Regions from separate parts of the Ensifer meliloti genome, predicted to be linked through region 3. Evidence: riboswitches for the same ligand, from Rfam matches in the RefSeq annotation. Region 3 holds a riboswitch; each other region holds the start of a gene.
The links. Region 3 has a riboswitch for cobalamin ahead of PZL22_RS22375 (aromatic ring-hydroxylating oxygenase subunit alpha). Riboswitches for the same ligand answer to the same signal wherever they lie in the genome.
Positions count from the first base shown of each region.

Region 1 (4,270 bases), on a different replicon from region 3:
GTTGGAGGACTGCCGGGTGGCGTGCTGTACTTGCCGCGCCCCGTGCTTGAAGAATTAGGCCGATTGCGAAATGATCGGGATTGGCGGATCGGACATTAGGCGGGCCGAAACCGACAAAGAGGGCGCCATGGCGAAGGGACAAGCACTGCCATCGAGGGCCGAGATCGGCCTCATGCTTTATCCGGGTTGCCAGATGGCGATGGTCCACGGCATGACGGATCTCATCGGCATAGCGGGTCAATTCTCCGCCGAGCGCGGCGGACCGGTGGCGCGGGTCAGTCACTGGCGGCTTCAGGACGACGGCTGTCTTGCGCGATGTTTCGACACCCATCCCGAACTCGGGTCCCGGCAGGCTCCGGAGATCCTGCTTGTTCCCGGCAGGTTGACGGGACCGATGGAGGCAGAGGAGGCAGCGCCCTATGCGCGCTGGCTGCTCGACCGGCATGCCCAGGGGGCGACGTTGGCATCGACTTGCGGCGGGACCTTCGTGCTTGCGGCGACTGGCCTGCTCAAGGGCCGCCCGGCGACGACGCACTGGCTGTTCGCCAACGCCTTCCGCGACCGTTTCCCCGACGTCCGGCTCGATCCGGACAAGATCGTCATCGAGGACGGCGACATCATCACCGCCGGCGGCCTCATGGCGTGGACCGACCTCGGCATGCGCCTCGTGGACCGCCTGTTCGGTCCGACGGTAACGGTCGAGACCGGGCGCTTCCTGCTCATCGATCCGGCCGGACGCGAGCAGCGGCACTATTCCAGCTTTTCGCCGCGTCTCAATCATGGCGACGAGGCGATTCTCAAGGTGCAGCATTGGCTGCAGGCCCGCGAGGCCCGCGCCGTCAGCGTCGCGGAGATGGCCAAAGTGGTGGCGATGGAGGAGCGCACGTTCCTGCGCCGTTTCAAGGCGGCGACAGGAATGAAGCCGATCGAATATGCGCAGCATCTGCGCGTCGGCAAGGCGCGTGAGCTCCTGGAGTTCACCAGACGCTCGGTCGAACAGATCGCCTGGTCCGTCGGTTACGAGGACGCGGCCGCCTTCCGCAAGCTGTTCCACCGCATCGTCGGGCTGTCGCCGGGGGACTATCGGCACCGTTTCGCCGTAGCAGCTGCCGGATAGCTTGCGCGGAGGACGGCGGCGTGCCGACGTCGCTTTTTTCGCGCCCGCGGCTGCGGAACAAATTTTCGTCTGAAGAATTAACAGGTGTCGCTTCTGTCCCCCAGCGACATTCAGGACCCCAACCTGTTGCAGTGCCCGCGTCATCCCCTGCGCGGGCACTCGCATGTCTGCGAAACGATTCCCCGCCGGCCTTCGGTCGGGGACGCAAGCGGGACCCCGCCAAGCGGCGAGGCCCCGCCTCAAGTGTCGCTGAAAAGGTTTAGGTCCTTGTATAGGTGGGAAGGCAAGAAGCTAGAGTGCCATCCGCGCCCATCTATAGGACCTTGGTCCGACCCCGTAAGGGCAAAGGTCTTAGGCCCGTTGCCAGCTGTGTCTCAGGGTACATATTGCAGCATTCGCTGCCGCTGGAGCCTGGAGCGGACAGTGTCTGCGGTCTGCCGCCGGCATTCCGCTCTGGCTCCTTGCACGATCACGTTCCATGATTTTGGGTCGACGGGGCCTAAAGTCATCGTGATCTCGGCAGGGGAACAACTCAACCGGATGGATCTCTCCCATGGCATTGTCGGACTACGGACGGAACAACACTGTTTCTGAAACGTGTCTCAGGACGCTCACTCACCCGTTGACGAACCTGATGTGCATTATCGCGGCCGTGTCGATTGCCGTTTTCGCGAGCGTACCGACAGGCATTCCCCCATACGTGCTCGCACCGATCGGTTTCATGCTGGTGGTCGTGGTTGACCCTTCAGAAATTGCATCCAGATTGAAGGCGCGCTCCGCAAGCCGGGGCGCCACGGCCGGCCGCTCGGAATCGGTGGCCGACGGCTGGCAGGCCAGCGGAAACGGGTGGAGCCTTACATTCCAACGCAAACGTGGCTCGACGAGAGGAGCGGCTCGGTCGAATATCGCCGCCGCGGCAAGGGAACGCGCGGCCGATAGCTGCCGCCGCTGAATTCGAGCCTGAACGCCTAGCGCCGCGCGTCGCCGACGCGCGGCGTTTACGCGCCCTCGCCACAAGCGAACTGATCGCCAAGCTCTGAAGCATGAAGGCAACAGGGCGAAGGCCGCCACAAGCCTCAGGACGCCCCATCGTATGCTGACGAGAAGGTGAACTCCCCCCGCCTTGCAAGCCTGTTGCCGGTACAGCGCAGAGCATCTGCTGTTGACGAATGTAATGATATAACATATTGAAATTGTCGTAATGAAATATCGCCGTAGCATTAACCGGATCGCGTGTGGGACATAACCGTTGCCTTCCACCTTGACCGGCGGCTGCGTTCCACATTAACTGGGACCGACGGTTCCCCTACCCGTGAGGTGGAGGGGATTAATAGGGAACACGGTGCGGACGACCCAAGAGGGACCAAGACCGTGGCTGCCCCCGCAACTGTAAGCGGATCGTCGTTCATCCTGGTGGCGCCTAGGCGCCAGCCACTGCGCGTACTGCGCGGGAAGGCAGATGAGCGACTTCTGTCCGTGAGCCAGGAGACCTGCCGTCAAATTCGATCCAACGTCACGGGCGGGGATGCCCGGAACAGGAGCAAGCCATGACCATCTTTCGCGCCTTACGGCGCACGCTTTCATCAGTTTCCCCGAGGTCCAGCCGTCACTCGTTCGATCGAACCCTATCGGCAGGCTGACGATCACGGCCGCATAGCGGCCTCACATTCGGGGACTATTCATGAACAACTTTCTGAAACGACCGCTCATTGCCGGTCTCATCACCTTTTCCGCAGGCGCAGCGGCTCTCGGCCATCCCGCCTTCGCTACCGAGACTACCTATCCGCTGACACTCGAGAATTGCGGACGGCAGATCACGTTCGACAAGACGCCGACGCGCACCGTCGCGATCGGCCAGAGCAGCACCGAGATCCTCTATCTGCTCGGCCTTGCGGACAAGGTCGCCGGCACCGCCCTCTGGGTCGGCCCCGTCCTTGAAGGTTACGAGGAGGTCAACGCCAAGGTCGAGCGCCTGGCAGACAACGATCCGAGCTTCGAAAGCGTACTTGCCAAGAAGCCGGACATGGTGGCGGTGCAGTTTCAGTGGCAGGTCGGCCCGGAAGGCGTGGTCGCGAGGCCGGAGCAGTTCGAGGAGCTCGGCATTCCGGTCTACACATCGCCATCGGATTGCACCGGCAAGGAGAATTCGGCGGCGAGCGACGGCGTGCGCCGGCAGGTCTTCACCATGGACCTCGTCTATCGGGAAATTCGCGAGCTGGCGCATATCTACAATGTTCAGGATAAGGGCGAGAAGGTCGTCGCCGAGCTGAAAAGCCGAGAAGAGGCGGCGCGCGCCAAGGTCGCCTCGGCCGGGGACAAGCTCTCGGCCGTCTTCTGGTTCTCCAGCGCTGCCGATGCCGACCCCTATGTCGCCGGCAGGAATGGCGCACCCGGCTACATAATGGCGGCGCTCGGGATCGAAAACATCATCGACACAGAAGACGAATGGCCGACGGTCGGCTGGGAAACCATCGCCAAAGCCGAGCCGACCATGATCGTTGCCGGCTCCATGGAACGTCGACGTTACCCGCTCGACAGCCTCGACGCCAAACTCGAATTCCTGAAGACCGATCCCGTGGCGAGCCTCATGCCGGCAGTCGCCAAAGGCTATGTGTTCGCCATGGATGCGCAGGCGATGAACCCGACGATCCGCACGATCGAGGGCATCGAAGCGCTGGCGGATGCCATCGCCGAGGCCGGACTTGCCTCCAAGGCGGGGCTGGCCTCCAAGGGTGGGTTGGGCAAGTGAGCCGCGTGCTGACCCTGGCCGGGCGAACGGGGACGGGACGCGTCGGCACGGCTCTCGCCGCGCTCGTCATCCTCTTCGCAGCACTCTGGATGGGCGCTGCGATCGGCGAAACGGCGATCCCGTTCAAGACCGTTGCGCAGACGGTCGCGAACCGGCTGTGGAACGCCGGCTATCCGCTGGCACCGATCGACGAGGGCATCATCTGGAGCTACCGGCTGAGCCGGGCGGTCGTGGCCGCTTCCTGCGGGGCGTCGCTCGCGCTCTCCGGGGCCGTGCTGCAATCGCTGCTGCGCAATCCACTCGCCGATCCCTACATTCTCGGCATCTCCGCCGGCGCCTCGACGGGCGCGGTCAGCGTCGCCATCCTTGGGGTGGGCGCCGGTCTGCTGACGCTGCCGCTCGGC
Region 1 covers NZ_CP120364.1:913,751-918,020, forward strand. Annotated here, with positions in the region: gene PZL22_RS04135 (GlxA family transcriptional regulator) at 128-1,117, shown strand; cobalamin riboswitch at 2,399-2,629, shown strand; gene PZL22_RS04140 (ABC transporter substrate-binding protein) at 2,799-3,866, shown strand; gene PZL22_RS04145 (FecCD family ABC transporter permease) at 3,863-4,270, shown strand, end outside.
Region 1: linked by a shared signal. The riboswitch ahead of PZL22_RS04140 (ABC transporter substrate-binding protein) and the one ahead of PZL22_RS22375 (aromatic ring-hydroxylating oxygenase subunit alpha) in region 3 are both predicted to bind cobalamin.

Region 2 (4,270 bases), 1.1 Mb from region 3:
ATCATTTCGCCAAGCCCGGCGCCAACGACAGAATCTGGAATTCACTCGAAAAGCACTGCCTGAAGAACCCCGAGAATTTCGCGGCCTATTACGGCAACGCCATCATCGCGCTCGTCAGCGAAGCCTGGCTCGGTCCGAACTACCAGATGACGGCGCAGGTCAACCGTGTCAATCCCGGCGGCGCGTCTCAATCGCCGCATCGCGACTATCATCTCGGCTTCCAGACCTCGGCCGTTATAGAGCAGTATCCGGCGCATGTGCACAGGCTCTCGCCGGTCCTGACGCTCCAGGGCGCGGTCGCCCATTGCAACATGCCGGTCGAAAGCGGGCCAACCCTGTTCCTGCCCTATAGCCAGACGTATCTGCCCGGATATCTCGCTTTGAAACGGCCGGAGTTCCGCACCTATTTCGAAGAGAACCACGTGCAATTGCCGCTGGAGAAGGGCGACGTCGTGTTCTTCAACCCGGCGCTTTTCCACGCCGCGGGCAGCAACCGGTCTGCCGGAATCAAGCGTGTGGCCAATCTTCTGCAGGTATCCTCCGCCTTCGGCCGGGCGATGGAAACGGTGGATCGCGAACACATGTGCGCCGTGCTCTTTCCGGCTCTGAAAGTCCTTGCGGCCGGAGGCAAGCTCACGCAGGACGAAATTGCCAATGCGGTTGCCGCGTGCGCCGAGGGGTATTCGTTCCCGACCAATCTCGATCGTGATCCGCCGGTTGGCGGTCTGGCGCCCAGGACGCAGGCACAGCTGATGCACGAAGCGCTCGCCGGCGAATGGAGTGCTGAAGCGTTTGCCGAAGCGCTGGCCGATCAGGCGGCGAAAAAGCTAAGCTAGCCGTCTTGGCTTAAGGCCTTTTGAGATTTTGAGTTTATCACGGCTACTGCGAGATGGATGATGGCGGTGGTGCTCTGGTGGGTTTGTCGGCGCGTAGGGCGGTGCGGACAAGGTTGCCGAGCACGTCGGTCAGCGTGGGGAGGACTGCAATCTCTCCTCCTCATCTCTGTGCTTGTCACAGAGATCCAGCAGCGCCGCGTCTGCGGCGCGGGAGAAGTTCTTTCAGCCCAAGGACTTGGTCTGGCTGGATCCCTGTGACGAGCACAGGGATGAGGAGATCAAACAAGTAGCGGCGGGTATCCCAAATCTCAACAGGCATTAATGCACGCTCACCAAGGCATATTCACCAACATCTCAAAGGGAGGATCAGGATGAGCACGGACCACGCCCGACTGGACGGGAAGATCGCCATCGTGACCGGGGGCACGCAGGGGCTCGGTGCCACGATTGCCGCACTCTTCGCGGAGCGCGGCGCCGCCGGCGTCGTCATTTGCGGGCGCAACGCGGCGAAGGGCGAGGCGAAAGCTGCCGAGATCGCCGCGGCGACGGGTTCGAAGGTCGTCTACGTACCGGCGGATCTCGAGCGGGTGGAGGATGCCCGTGCGGTCGTGGCGGCTTGCGACCGCGCCTTCGGCCGCGTCGATGCGCTGGTCAACGCCGCAGCGATCACCGACAGGGGTACGATCCTCGACACCAGCCCGGAACTCTTCGACCGGATGTTCGCGGTCAATGTGCGGGCGCCATTCTTCCTGATGCAGGAGGTGATAAAGGTGATGCGGCGCGAGAAGACGGAGGGCACGATCGTCAATATCGGCTCCATGTCGGCGAAGGCGGGTCAGCCCTTCATCGCCGCCTATTGTGCGTCGAAGGGGGCACTCGAGACGCTGACCAAGAACACCGCCTATGCCGTCCTTCGCAACCGGATACGGGTCAACGGCCTCAACATCGGCTGGATGGCCTCGGAAGGCGAAGACCGGATCCAGCGCGAATATCACGATGCGCCGGCGAACTGGCTCGAAAAGGCGGCAGCGAGCCAGCCCTTCGGCAGGCTCGTCGACCCGGCCGAGGTCGCGCGTGCCTGCGCCTATCTCTCATCGGCAGAATCCGGCCTCATGACGGGTTCCGTCATCTGCTTCGATCAGTCGATCTGGGGTGCCTATGGCGCCTCGCCTCATCCGGAGGCGCCGCTCTGAAGCTCCCGCTTGCTTGCCTTGCCTTTCGTGGGGACCTGTGGCCATATGCCGCCGTCAGGTGCCCGCGAAATGCGGGAGAATCGGGAAGCCGGTGCAGCTCCGGCACGTGCCCAACGCTGTGAAGGGGACGTTCTCGCCAAAAAAAGCTCTGAATCTTTTCAGAGCTTTGCCACTGAATATTGAAGCTATTCGGGAAGGCGGCGCGAACGGATGATCCGAAGTCAGAAGACCGGCCTGGCGAGATAGACCGGCCCCGCGCGGACGGCGGGAGGTTTCCGCATTGTTGGGGATCGAACGATGCTGCCTGACCCGAACGGCTGCCTTACGGCCGCCGGAGCTTTTTCGTCGGACGAGCGCGCTGCCGTCTATCGTGCCATTGAGACGCGCCGCGACGTGCGCGACGAGTTCCTGCCCGAACCACTGTCCGAGGAACTGATCGCCCGCCTGCTCGGTGCGGCGCACCAGGCGCCGTCCGTCGGCTTCATGCAACCCTGGAACTTCGTGCTCGTGCGCCAGGACGAGACGCGGGAGAAAGTCTGGCGGGCTTTCCAGCGCGCCAATGACGAGGCCGCAGAGATGTTTTCCGGCGAAAGGCAAGCGAAGTACCGGTCGCTGAAGCTCGAAGGCATTCGCAAGGCGCCGCTCAGCATTTGCGTGACCTGCGACCGGACGCGCGGCGGAGCGGTCGTCCTGGGCCGCACCCATAATCCGCAGATGGATCTGTACTCGACCGTTTGCGCCGTCCAGAACCTCTGGCTCGCCGCGCGGGCGGAGGGCGTGGGCGTCGGCTGGGTCAGCATTTTCCACGAGAGCGAGATCAAGGCTATCCTCGGAATCCCGGATCATGTCGAAATCGTCGCCTGGCTGTGCCTCGGTTTCGTCGACAAGCTGTATCAAGAGCCGGAACTCGCCGCGAAGGGCTGGCGACAGCGCTTGCCGCTCGAAGATCTCGTTTTCGAGGAAGGCTGGGGCGTCCGTTAAGATCACGATGTTATTAGGTCGGTCGACCAAAAAACTTGAACGCGATCGATTCCAAGAGGTTAGAGCGGGATGCGGCGGAAAACCGCACACACTTTTCCTCACCCCGCCCCAAGGCCTGTTGAGTTTCGGGATACCCGCCGCGGCTTGTTGATCTCCTCATCCCTGTGCTTGTCACAGGGATCCAGCCAGACCAAGTCCTTGGGCTGAAAGGACTCTTCCCGCGCCGCAGACGCGGCGCTGCTGGATCCCTGTGACAAGCACAGGGATGAGGAAGAGGAGAGATTGCAGTCCTTCGATACGTACAGCGCCGCGCGTCTTATCAGACGCGCTTTGATCTTCTGCATGTTTTTGTCCTTTGATCGGCAACGGTCAAAGGACAAGTCCAGTAGGCCGCGCAGTCGGTACTCAAGGAATTCAAGAGCATCGCCAAGCTTGCAGAATGCTCGCAACGGCGTATGTCAGTTTTCCTGCAGCGGCTGGTAACGGGGCCCAAGCGGATGCTTGAGGTCGATCGCGCTCTCCTCCTGCGGAAGGAAGGACGGACCGACGACGCGGACCTTGTTTTTGGCCGGGTCGTAGGGCCGTTCTGCTATCGGCTTGGCCGGCGCCTTCTTCTCGCTGCCAATGGTTATGACCGACGGGCTGACGACGGTGAGCTTGCCGGCGGAGCCTGCCTTTTGCCCGTTGGCATCCGTTGCGGGGTCCGGGATTCCGCAGCCACAGATGCCGGGTGAGCCGACACTGCGCGCCCGGTAGGCGAAGGCCGTTGGGAGATCGGTGTAGGGCAGGCCGGTCGTCGCCGAAACCATCTGGTCGGCTTCTTCCGTCGCGAGCACATGATAGTAGAGCTCCGTCTCCGCACCCGGGCATCGCGCGCGGCAGAGATCGGCGTCACGACCGAAGTCTGCCGGCGTGGCATGCGAGGAGATGGGAAAGAAGGCGCCATCGCATGTCCTTACGCACATGGTTCTGAGGCTGCCGGCGAAATCGTCATCCGTGAGCGGTAGCTCTGCCCGGAGGGCGTCGAGCAGAAGCGGATAGGCACCGCTGTCCGGCGGCAGGTCGCGCAGGATGTTCCGGTGAACCTCCGTGCCGTCGGCGGCGCTCGCAAACTGGCCTTCGGCGCTTCCGGCATCCCAGCCCTCTCGGGGCGCTCCCGAGCAGCCGTTGAGTTCCATGGCAGCGAGGATGCGCCGACGAACGTCGTCGTCACCACCGCCGATCAGATGCCTACGCTGCGCCTTGAGTTGCCGTAGATTC
Region 2 covers NZ_CP120365.1:708,350-712,619, reverse strand. Annotated here, with positions in the region: gene PZL22_RS10475 (phytanoyl-CoA dioxygenase family protein) at 1-836, shown strand, start outside; gene PZL22_RS10470 (SDR family oxidoreductase) at 1,208-2,029, shown strand; cobalamin riboswitch at 2,069-2,281, shown strand; gene bluB (5,6-dimethylbenzimidazole synthase) at 2,327-3,010, shown strand; gene PZL22_RS10460 (DUF2865 domain-containing protein) at 3,469-4,270, opposite strand, start outside.
Region 2: linked by a shared signal. The riboswitch ahead of bluB (5,6-dimethylbenzimidazole synthase) and the one ahead of PZL22_RS22375 (aromatic ring-hydroxylating oxygenase subunit alpha) in region 3 are both predicted to bind cobalamin.

Region 3 (4,270 bases):
GTCGGCTTTGCCCTCGCGTGGAATCTGTCCGGCCACATGTCCGGTATTGCCGCCCTGCGGCACGACTGCCGTTCGGGTCTGACTCGCAAGCCGCATCACCAGCGAAACTTCCTCGACGGAGCCGGGCCTGAGCACGAGCGGCGTCGTGCCGCGGTAGAGCCCGCGGGACTCGACGAGGTAGGGTGCCGTGTCGGCGGGTGCGGTGAGGGCATTGCCAGGCCCGACGATATCGACGAAGGAGGCGATGAGTTCGGGAGAAGGAAGTACGGTGGTCATGGCCCTGCCTCGGATCAACGTGGTTGCTTCAAGCGTGCCGATGGCCATCAGCCCCGCGGCGCGGCCGCGCGCTGCAGCCGGTCGATTATCGCCTCGCCGAGCCCCTCGCTCGGGATCGGGCCGAAAGCGATGGTCGCGGCGCCGCTGGCATCCGCTTTTTTCATATAGTCGAAAAGATTTGCGGCGGCTTCCCGCAGGCTGCCGCCCGGACTGAGATCCAGGACGATCGCGGCATCGGCTTCACCGGGAAGCGCCTCTCCGCCGAAACGGATCAGGGCTTCTCCCTTTCGGACCTCATCGGCATCGAGCCGCACAGCGGCACCGGGAGCGTAATGCGAGGCGAGCATGCCGGGCGCCTCGATGACAGCGCCGGCGGCCTCCGGGCGCTCGATGGCGAGCCCGGTCAGCGCTTCGATCTCTGCCGCGTCGAGCCCCCCGGGCCTCAGCAGCCGCAGCCTTCCGTTCTCGACCTTGACGATGGTCGATTCCAGGCCGATCGCGGCCGGGCCCGCGTCGAGGATGAGCTTCAGCCTGGAACCGAGATCCGCCTGCACATGGGCCGCACTGGTGGGGCTGATCTTGCCCGAGGTGTTGGCGCTCGGCGCTGCCAAAGGCCGCCCGAACCGGGCGATCACCCGGCGCGAGAAGCCGTCGGGCATGCGAATTCCGAGCGTATCGAGACCGGCGGACGCGAGCGTGTGCACGGTGCTCTCCCGCCGCTGCGGCAGGATCAGCGTGAGGGGGCCGGGCCAGAAGGCCTCGGCCAGACGTCTCGAAACCGGATCGAAGGTCACATGCGCCTCTGCCATCGCCAGATCGCAGACGTGGCAAATCAGCGGATTGAACCGCGGCCGCCCCTTCATCTCATAGATGCGGCTGATCGCATCGGGGGTCGTGGCATCGGCGGCAAGGCCGTATACGGTCTCCGTCGGGATCGCGACCGGTTCGCCGTCCGATAGAACCGCGCAGGCTTTCTCGATTGCCCGCTCAGGTTCGGTGCGCGTGTCGATGATTTCGGCCATGGCGTTCTGATCCTTTCCGTCGCTTCCTTAACGGAGCGACCGCAAAAACAGAACGATTTTCTTTGTCAAAGGCTGCGAACGATCCGGCGCAAGGCTTCGTCGCGTGCGCCGAGCATCAGCACGTTCTTCAGCGCCACCTTCGGATCCTGCGTCCGGAAAATCAGCCCGTTGCCGCGCACGTTGCGGTTGACGACGATCCGTTCCTCGCTGGCGTCGGGCTCGATCGCGACGGCGAAATACATGCGCGAGTAGCCCGGCTGGATACGGTCGAAGAAATGGGTCTCGTTCCCGAGCTCGCAGAAGAAGTTCGCGAAATAAAAGGACCAGGTGATCTCGTGCCCATTGGCGAGGCAGGTTTTCGCGGCGGTCACGTGGCAATAGCCGAGATGCGGACTGCTGGGGAGCGCGCGATGGAAAACCATCTTCGGGAACTGGATCGAGGCATGAAACCCGTTGATTCGCCTGTGGGTCGTCTCGCCCGCTGTCGTCAGCTTCCGCGCCGTCTGCTGCGCCACCTCGGCATAACTCAGATACTGACGCTCGTTCGGCATCCACCGGCGTCTATCGATCCGGCCGGTCCGCAGGAACTCGGTGTGAGCCTTGGCTTTCGGCGGCGCGGCCGCCTTGTCGGCAGCGTCGTAATATCGGAGTTTTGCCATGGGCGTCGTCGCGCCATCCTGTCCGCAAGCGGGTTGATCGCGGCGAACGTTAAATCATCACAGTTAACGAATTGGTCCCGGTATGACCGGGCGGGCATCGATCAGACCCTTGTGTTGGCGGGCCGTGTCGCAGAATGGCCACTCGCCTTCGCGCCATGAACGGCGCTGCCGAAAAATCCGCCAGCTGCGCAGGCATTCATCTACTTCCTTGTTTGTTATGGATAATATTGCATGCCTTCGTGCCGCTTGTGTCGCGTCTGGCTGTCGTCTTTCTGGAATCGGATGTCGTCTATTGGCAGTTGCCGGGCCGGTCCTCAGGCTTAGATGAGGACACTCAAGGTGCCGCCTCGAAGGGAGGGCGGAGAATTGGGAAGCCGGTCAAATCCCGGCGCTGCCCCCGCAACGGTGGTGGAGCGAACAGCCACGGCAGAAGGCCACTGGACACCGCGTCCGGGAAGGCGCCGGGCAGGTCCCTTGCGGACGGCTCCAGAGCCCGGAAACCAGCCTTGAAGCAGAAATAGACCGTAGCTGGTTGCGGCGGGCAGCCGGATCGGAGCCAATTGCGTTGCGGGTCCATGCGGCCGGCGCGGGTTCCAGTCCTGCCTCTCCGAAACGGCGGAAAAACGAGGACAAGGGCATGGAAATTCAGACCGAAATGCTGCGCAAGCTGAAGACCCGTCGCGAAGGCTACAGCCTCGACCGCGCCTTCTACGTCGATCCTGATTATTACCGTCAGGACCTGGAGCAGATCTGGTACAAGGATTGGCTGTTCATCGGCCATGATTGCGAAGTCCCGCGGCCGGGGAACTATTTCACGGCGCAGGTCGGCGATTACCCGGTCGTTATCGTTCGAGACAGGCAGGGCGCGGTCCGGGCACTGCACAATTCGTGCCGCCATCGCGGCTCGCGCGTCTGCACGCAGCACAAAGGCTCATCCGCCAAACTCGTCTGTCCCTACCACCAGTGGACCTACGAACTCGACGGCCGCCTGCTCTTCGCGCGGCAGATGCCCGAGGGCTTCGACCCGGCCGAGCACAGTCTGAAGCCGATCCACTGCGAGACCGTCGGCGGTTACATCTTCATCAGTCTTGCCGAACACCCGATGGACTTCCGGCCGTTCCGCGAGACGGTCGCGGCCTATCTCGCGCCGCATCGCCTGGGGGAAACGAAGGTCGCCTTCGAGAGCACCATCGTCGAGAAGGGCAATTGGAAGCTGGTCTGGGAGAACAATCGCGAGTGTTACCACTGCGCCGCCAATCATCCGGAACTCTGCCGTACCTATCCGGAAGCGCCGACCGTAACCGGTGTCCAGGGGGCGATGAACGATCCGGAAATCGGCGCCCACTGGCAGAAATGCGAGGCGGCGGGCCTTCCGAGCGCCTTCAAGATCGCGCCCACGGGCCAGTTCCGCATGACGAGAATGCCGCTGATCAACGGCGCCGAGAGCTATACGATGTCCGGACAGAAGGCTGTCCGCAAGCAACTCTCCACCGGCGTAGACGCCGATGGCATCGGGACGCTGCTCCTCTTCCATTATCCGACGACCTGGAACCACATTCTCGGCGACCATGCGATCACCTTCCGCGTGCTGCCGCTCGGGCCGGAACTGACTGAGGTTACGACCAAATGGCTGGTCAACAAGGATGCGGTGGAGGGCGTCGACTACACGATAGACGAACTGACGCACGTCTGGACGGAGACCAACGATCAGGACCGGCAGATCGTTGAGGAAAACGCCTTCGGAATTCGCTCGCCCGCCTATGAGCCGGGTCCTTATTCCGCCGAACACGAGGGCGGTGTCATGCAGTTCGTCGAGTGGTATTCGAGCTTCATGCTGGACCGCCTTCAGGGCGGGGCCGCGCATCTCTCGCGGGTGGCATGACCATGGAAATGCCTCGCTCCTTTCACCATTTCGACGAGCTCGATCCCTGGAGAGACCGTCAGCACATGCTGGAGTGCATGTCGGCCGTAGCCGAAACCGCTGACGTGATGACCTTCACCTTCCGCTCCGACAAGCCGGCCTGGTTCCGCTACCTGCCCGGGCAGTTCGTGACACTCGAACTGCCCGTCGCAGCCGAGCCGGTGATGCGCACCTATACGCTGTCATCCTCGCCATCGCGCCCGCTTTCGGTCGCGGTCACGGTCAAGGCGCAGCCGGGAAGCATCGGCACCCGCTGGATGTTCGACAATCTGAAGCCGGGTATGATGCTCAAGGCGTTCGGGCCGCTCGGCGACTTCAGCTTCGTCCGTCATCCCGGTGAAAAATATCTCTTCATATCGGCGGGGTCGGGCGTCACGCCGATGATGTCGATG
Region 3 covers NZ_CP120365.1:3,223,204-3,227,473, forward strand. Annotated here, with positions in the region: gene PZL22_RS22360 (FAD-binding oxidoreductase) at 1-276, opposite strand, end outside; gene PZL22_RS22365 (L-threonylcarbamoyladenylate synthase) at 324-1,298, opposite strand; gene PZL22_RS22370 (DUF6656 family protein) at 1,364-1,957, opposite strand; cobalamin riboswitch at 2,278-2,480, shown strand; gene PZL22_RS22375 (aromatic ring-hydroxylating oxygenase subunit alpha) at 2,595-3,839, shown strand; gene PZL22_RS22380 (FAD-binding oxidoreductase) at 3,836-4,270, shown strand, end outside.